Regions from separate parts of the Sporosarcina sp. resist genome, predicted to be linked through region 1. Evidence: riboswitches for the same ligand, from Rfam matches in the RefSeq annotation. Region 1 holds a riboswitch; the other holds the start of a gene.
The links. Region 1 has a riboswitch for cyclic di-GMP ahead of H7992_RS07795 (methyl-accepting chemotaxis protein). Riboswitches for the same ligand answer to the same signal wherever they lie in the genome.
Positions count from the first base shown of each region.

Region 2: it holds a riboswitch for cyclic di-GMP, as region 1 does, so the genes downstream of both, H7992_RS04930 (methyl-accepting chemotaxis protein) here and H7992_RS07795 (methyl-accepting chemotaxis protein) in region 1, are expected to answer to the same signal.

Region 1 is NZ_CP060287.1:1,542,016-1,545,762, forward strand. It holds gene H7992_RS07785 (YpdA family putative bacillithiol disulfide reductase) at 1-227, opposite strand, end outside; gene H7992_RS07790 (S66 family peptidase) at 805-1,794, shown strand; cyclic di-GMP riboswitch class I at 2,355-2,440, shown strand; gene H7992_RS07795 (methyl-accepting chemotaxis protein) at 2,550-3,747, shown strand, end outside.
Region 2 is NZ_CP060287.1:992,658-996,404, reverse strand. It holds partial or broken gene H7992_RS24605 (amidase) at 1-35, opposite strand, end outside; gene H7992_RS04930 (methyl-accepting chemotaxis protein) at 217-2,268, opposite strand; cyclic di-GMP riboswitch class I at 2,472-2,582, opposite strand; gene ltrA (group II intron reverse transcriptase/maturase) at 3,154-3,747, opposite strand, start outside.

The DNA of each region.
Region 1 (3,747 bases):
TTTAATAGTTCAGTTCGATTTGGACGGACATCTTGAGATAGGAATGGAATGTTGCCGATTTCTAAGCGGTCAGAAGTACTATAGAAAGTCATGTGTAATGGACAGTTGACAATGGAATTGACAATCGCCTCTTTTTCAATAATCACATAAGAAAGTCCTTTTTCTTGTAGAGCAAGACCCGTTGATAAGCCACACGGACCACCGCCAATAATAACAACATCATACATACAATAAATATCCTCCTTAAAGTTTTACATAAACAATGGTTAAAAGCATTAATTTTTTAGGAATGTTGCATGCATGAATAATGCAACAATGCTGTATAAGCCTTGCCCGTTAGTATGCTCAGACGAGTGGGAAGAAATACTTAATTAATTGTATATAACTTGTTTTACGCACTGGAAAAGGAGTTCATATATTTTGCTAGCGAACTATCCTATAAGACCTTGCCTCATTCAGACATACCGAGCATGAAAAGTTTGCATGATTTAGGTGATACAGCAAGACTTCTATACGATTTTCATGCAATAACTGGACAATGGGAAGAAAGCAAAGCACAAAACGAGAAAAATCACCTTGATTTAGCAAAGGAATTAAAAAACAGTGGAAGCTATGATTATATAGTGAATCGGATGTTAGGAAATGGATTATTCTGAAATTTAATAGAAACTATTAAATAGATGGAGTATAATAACAAGTATTCGTGATTATAAGTCAAGATTAAAGTTGTATACTTCACTATTAAATTGAAAATTCTTAAGTTTTTTGGGCTATCTAAATTATGAAAAAAGGGGATAATTAATGATGAAACGATTAGAAAAGGGAGATACAATCGGTATTTTCACACCATCTTCACCCGCAACTGTTACTGCGTTGCAACGGTTTGAACGTGCAAAAGCATTTTTAGAATCAAAAGGGTTTGTTATTGTAGAAGGTAAATTGACAGGACAGTCTGATGTTTATCGTTCCGGTTCACCTAAAGCACGCGCAGATGAACTAAATGAGCTATTAAGAGATCCGAATATAAAGATGATTATGTCCACAATTGGTGGCACGAACTCAAATAGCATGCTGCCATATATTGATTATGAAGCATTTAAGCAAAATCCAAAGCTAGTCGTTGGGTATTCTGATGCAACGGCTGTTTTACTCGCCCTTTATGCAAAAACAGGTATCTCAACATATTATGGACCTGCTTTAATACCTTCGTTCGGTGAATTTGAACCACTAGTAAATGATACTTATCAATATTTCGAACAATATTTTATGAAAGAGACAGAGCTACCTTATGAAGTGCCAATGTCTCCATTTTGGTCTGATGAGCCTGTGAACTGGTTAGAAAAAACGACAGAGAAAACGCTTTTTAATAATAAGTGGGTGACTGGACATAGTGGTGTTGCAGAAGGACGATTAATAGGTGGCAATGTGAATTCGATGTATGGATTTATTGGCTCTTCTTATTTCCCTACAATTAAACAAGGCGATATTTTATTAATTGAGGATTGTATGAAAAATGCCTCAATTGTTGAGAAGAATTTTGCAATGCTAAAAGTGCAAGGGTTTTTTGATAAAGTTGCTGGTATTATTTTAGGTAAACATGAACAGTATGATGATTTAGGTACTGGCAAGCAGCCATTGGACCTACTGATAGAGCAATTAGATGGGATGGATATTCCCATTTTAGCTGAGTTCGATACGTGCCACACCCATCCAATGCATCCATTTGCTATTGGCAAACAAGTGAAGTTAGATACAGGTTCCAAAAAAGTATTTTGCACGGAAAAATGGTTGTGAAATTTTCAGTATCTAAAACTTTTGTTTAACAGAAATAGAAATAATTTTTGACGATAAGCAATAACAACAAATTGATTATTGAAATGTTGAATTATGTAATTTGTTGTTTATTGCACCAAATGGGCAGGTTAGTGGAAAAAAGTAAAAATGCTCAATAGTAAAAGGGCAAGATGAATCTGATGAAACAGGATAAACAAATAGATAGGTCGAGCAAGCTATTCGCATTTTTATATAGCGTTTTCATAGCAACACCTTTCTATAGCATATTAGGCATTGCTACTTACCTGGAAGAGGAAAAGTTGAAGTTACCAAAAATGAGAATACTTTTGATATTGAAATTTCCAGCAATGCTATCCTTGTAAAAGAATTGATGTAACAATTTAAAACAGCGGAAAATAAATATGGACGGGGGAGTAAAGACACTATTTCTCTTTTTTCACCAATGACTATATACTAGTTTGGTGTTTTAAAAGTAGGACATTAAGTGGCGTCATTATACTATCCTATGAATCTTTTGGTACTTATTATTGCCATCTATTAGACTATGTGGTATATTTTTTGATGGTTATAGGCAAACTTATTGAAAAATAGGGACGCAAAGCTACAGGTCTAAAGTAATTATTACTATGACGGCTGAGCTGCTCAAGAAATGCTAGATAATAGTCTAGTTTTTTTATTTGCCTATTTCATTGTGAAATGGGCTTTTTTTATGTGTAAAGAAAGATACAAAAATTGAAGAGGAGGAAATAATTATTATGAGTTTTTTTAAAAACATGTCATTAAAGTATAAACTTTTACTTACAGTTTCTATTATTGTTTTAGCACTTTTTTCTGTTCTAACGACACAAAGTATTTCTCAATTGAACGGCCAGTTAGAAAATGACCTAGAACAAGAGTTAAAAAGTGTTGGCTTATTGACAGCCATGAACCTAGATTCCAAAGATATAGATGGTCTATTGAAAGTTCAAGGGGAAGACGATCCTGAATTTTTGAAAATGCAAAGTACCTTGGATGGCATAAGGGAAGAACAGGGAATCATGTTTTGGAGTTATATATGGGAGATGGAGGATAATGGCGTCACTCCTATCGGCTATACTGAAAATTTGAATGAAGCGTATGAAGCGGGGGAATTGTTTACTGATCTTGCTCCTGTTCATGTAGATACTGCTAAGCTCGCAATTAAAAATGATCAATCAGAGGTAACAACTATTTTTGAGGACTCATTCGGATCATGGCGAACAGTTTTCAGCCCTCTTAAAGATGAAAGCGGAAATACAATTGCAGTGTTAGGAATTGATTACTCTGCGGATTATATTGATACCATCATAAAAAAAAGTGTTACAAAACAGATTATTATTGCAGTAATCGGAATTTTAATCTTATTAGTATTGCTGTATTTTACAATTGATCGGCTTTTATTACCACTTAAAAAAGTGGTCATTGTTGCAGACCAAGTGGCAAATGGAGAATTGAACGATGTTGATCTTCAGATTACAAATGATGAAGTTGGACAACTTTCACAATCGATAAAAACAATGGTTTCAAATTTGCAACATGTCATATTAAACATTAGAAATACATCTGATCACGTTGCATCATCAGCCAATCAGCTAACTATGAATGCGACAGAATCGTATATTAGTTCAACAAACGTTTCAAAAGAAATGAAGAATATCGCTCAAAATGCTGAAACTTCTTTGGTGATGACTGAAGAAACAGCTGCTGCGATGGAAGAAACAGCGGGGGGAATACAACAAATCGCTGATTCAGCCAATACGGCTTCTGAATCGTCTCTGACGGCCTCAATTGCTGCTGAACAAGGAAATAAGGTTGTCCAACAGGTGATTGATCAAATGCAATTAATTAATACATCTGTAGAACAAATAGAGGAAACTATTAATGGTTTACATGCTAATTCTAATAAGATTAGCGACATTGTGAACATTATTACTG
Region 2 (3,747 bases), 550 kb from region 1:
TCTGCAGAAACACTTTCCAATGGAAGCACGGCCATTACTGCTACAAGGGCTAACAAGGTTATAACACGATTCAATACTTTAAACATGGCGTTTCCTCCTTTTTCTAAATGTGATGAATGAAACGCCAATTACACCTTGGCGTTATTGAATAATCTAGGAATATGTCGGGAAACCCAACATATTCCTTTAGTTATTGATTTGATAGAAATCATACTTTTACAATTTAAATTGCTGGATGGCTTCTTCCAATTCATTTGACATCCTAGCTAACTCTTGAGAAACCGCTGAAACCTCTTCCATAGAGGCACTCATTTCTTCGGAGGATGCCGCGACGTTTTGGGAATAATTATTTACTTCAATACTCGTTTTTGAAACTTCCTCTATGTGAACGACAACTTCTTCAATATGATTTTTCATGTTTTCCATTGCTATGCTGGCCTCGGATATTTTTGTTGTACCAGTGAGAATGGAATCCATAATTTCTCCAAATGCTTTCCCGCTTTCATTCACGAGTTTCATTCCCTCTTTAGCCGAACTTACACCTAGATTTACAAGCTCCATTGAATCTTCAATTCCTTCATTAATATCGTGAATGATGGAATCAATCTGCAATGCTGAGTTGCTAGATTGCTCTGCAAGTTTTCGAACTTCATCTGCCACTACTGCGAATCCTTTTCCATGTTCACCAGCTCTTGCAGCTTCAATTGCAGCATTCAAAGCTAATAAATTCGTTTGCTCTGAAATAGACTGTATCATCAAGCTAATTTGTCTAATTTCATTCGATTTTTCATTTAACTTGCTAATTTTCTCAGCGGAAGAGCTTACATTTTTATCAATTTCACTCATCTGACTTACCGTTTGTTCAACGACTTCACTACCTTGTTTGGCAGTTTCCGTTGAATAATGAATGGAATCTTTTACGTTGCCCATACTCACTGTCACATCATCAACACGTTTAAATACTTCATTGATAATACCTACAGCATTTTTCATAGCAGCATCCTGTTCATCTGCTCCAGTGGCAACCAATTGGATTGACTCGGATATTTCGGTGGAGGCTGTTTGATTTTGAATCGAAGACGCTGCCAGCTCCTCAGATGTCGCAGATAATTGTTGAGATTCCTGTGAAATTTTACGAATAGTTTCTTTCAAACTGTTAGACATGGTATTGAAATTATCGCCCATATCCCCGATTTCATCATTCGCTTTTATTGCAACTTGTTGAGTCAAATCACCTTTTGACATCGCTAAAGACAAATCACTAATTTTTTTAATGCTCTTCGTTATACGTAAACTCATAACAATAGATGCGATTACAGCTAGAATAGCAAAAATCCCACCTACAATGAAAAGCATAGTTCGTATGTAAGTCGCCGTACTTAAAATTTCGGCCTTCTTAATGACAGCAATATACTTCCAGCCATCAATTTCTGAAGTGATTGTGTTCAATACATAGTCTTCTCCATTTAGCTCAGTTTCAAATGGGCCGTCTTTGCTTAAATCTGTTAGTTCCGGAACGTTTAGTTTAGAAATTGGTTGGAAGTTCAAATCGGGATTTTTGGGGTGCGCAAGGATTGTTCCATCTTCTTGCACAAGAATGACATACCCATTTTTGCCGATACTAATTTCCTTGATAATACCTGTTAAGCCTTCCAAACTTACATCCAGGCCTAGCACACCTGTTTGTTTGCCATCTTTTTCAATCGACACTACATTACTGACGATAATTCCCTCTATACCAGTTGCCTCATAGGCACTTGTTAATTTTACTTCTCCTGGTTCTTCAATAGCAGCGGTATACCAAGGACGGTCTCTAGCATCGAAACCAGCTTTCACGGGCCCCTCCGGATATTGAATATAACCTCCATCCGATGTACCCATATAAACATAAGGGGCCTTAGGATGACTATTACTAAATTGAGCAAACACATCGAAGATAGATTTTTCCTTTTCTTCATTTTTTGAAGGTGTCATATCAATGGAATCTTCTCCCGCTATATCTTTATAAGATGTAATACTTGAATCAGCGTTTAAAACGGCTGGGTCATTTGCTAGTAATTGGACATTTTCCCTAATCGTTTCAAAGTATAACGAAATTCCATTGTCCACCTGTTTAATTTCTTTCTCACTAAAACTGATATAATCGTCCTTGGTTTTTTGGCTAACTATTTTATTTACTGAGACGCCAACAAATACAATCGGTACTACCGATAGCAATAAAGAGAAAACTAATAACTTTGTTCTGAACGAAAACCTTCTCTTATTCATTTTCCACATTTTCCTTCCCTTAGTAGTGAATCAAGCGTAAGGCGCCTGCCACTTCAAAGATTTTAAATTATTCACTTCAAGAATATTTTAATCCTTTCTAACTAAGTCTTTTCGCCAAATTCATTCCAGGTGGTTTTACACATAAAAAAAACTATTCTATTCAATATAGAATAGCCAAAGGATTATATATATTAATCCATAAATTTGGTAACCAGGCGATCATTGTTTAGATTGTAGGACTTTTGATTAATCTCTAAACTTTAGACCCTAAGCTTTGCGTCCTGCCCTTTCAGAACAGTTTGCCTTTAACTTCTATAGTTTTATTTTTAAATTACCCTCACTTATAATCTCACGTAACTCTACAAACTTCAAGACTATTAGACTATTAGACTATTAGACTATTAGACTATTTATAATTATTAACCTGTGATAAAAGATTTATAAGAATGGATCAATATCTTCAGAAAAAAACGCCACTACCAAGAAAGTTACGACGTTGTTGAACAATCCATCAGTGAGTACTGCATTACGGCACGCTGAATATTACGATATGCAAAGTACATTAGATGCTTACTATGAGCCTGTTAAAATATATCCTCATTGTAGGATATTCCGAATTTCATACGACATAATCTTACTTTTCGGTGTTTAACTCTGAGCTTGTCAGACTATGTTTTTCAATCATAGTAAATGTTTAGACCCGTAATAACGATAGGTAACCTACTAAGTGTAAAACTCTTTCGAGTTCCATTCTCTTTTCGGCTTTCCCCCGTCCCACACCGTGCGTGAGACTTTCACCTCACACGGCGCTCCCTCGAAAATTATGTTTTCTTTACTATTCAATCATGAATTTCCCTTTGGACACTCTGATTTTCATTTTAGTATTTAGAACAACGTTAGTTGTTCATTTCTAACCTGGTTGGCAACAATATTTCGTTTGATTTCTTTTTCAATGATACAATTGTTCCCCACTAACATTCTTAATTTGTCCAACTTTTGAATGGCTTTCTTATTCAGATTAAGCCTTATCAGAAGAGCACTCATTGTTGTTGCTTTTGTTGCATGTATCAGATAGTGAACGTCTGATTTGATTAACGTTAGGTTTTCGTAGCTATCGTCACGTGTTATTTGCCACGGTATTTTATGATGACAATGCATATCTAATAGATCTAACTGTTCTCCAGTAATCGAACATTTTCCGTTCTGAGCCACATAAAGTGACATGCGATTGTCGTTGTATTCTACCGTCGCCCTGCCTGTTAATATAGGGTGTTCTCGTAACCACTTAAGTTCTGTTTCGGATACATTTGTTAGATTCTTATGAATTAACTTTCGTCCTTCTTCAGTGTACTTATTGATGGCATTACGTTTCATCATTGGATTTTTATTTTTGACATCCGCGAGATGAAGTATTGGCCTTTTCATGAGATACCGAATATATTTGTTCCTTCGCTTAACATATTTCGCTATCCCTTTGTC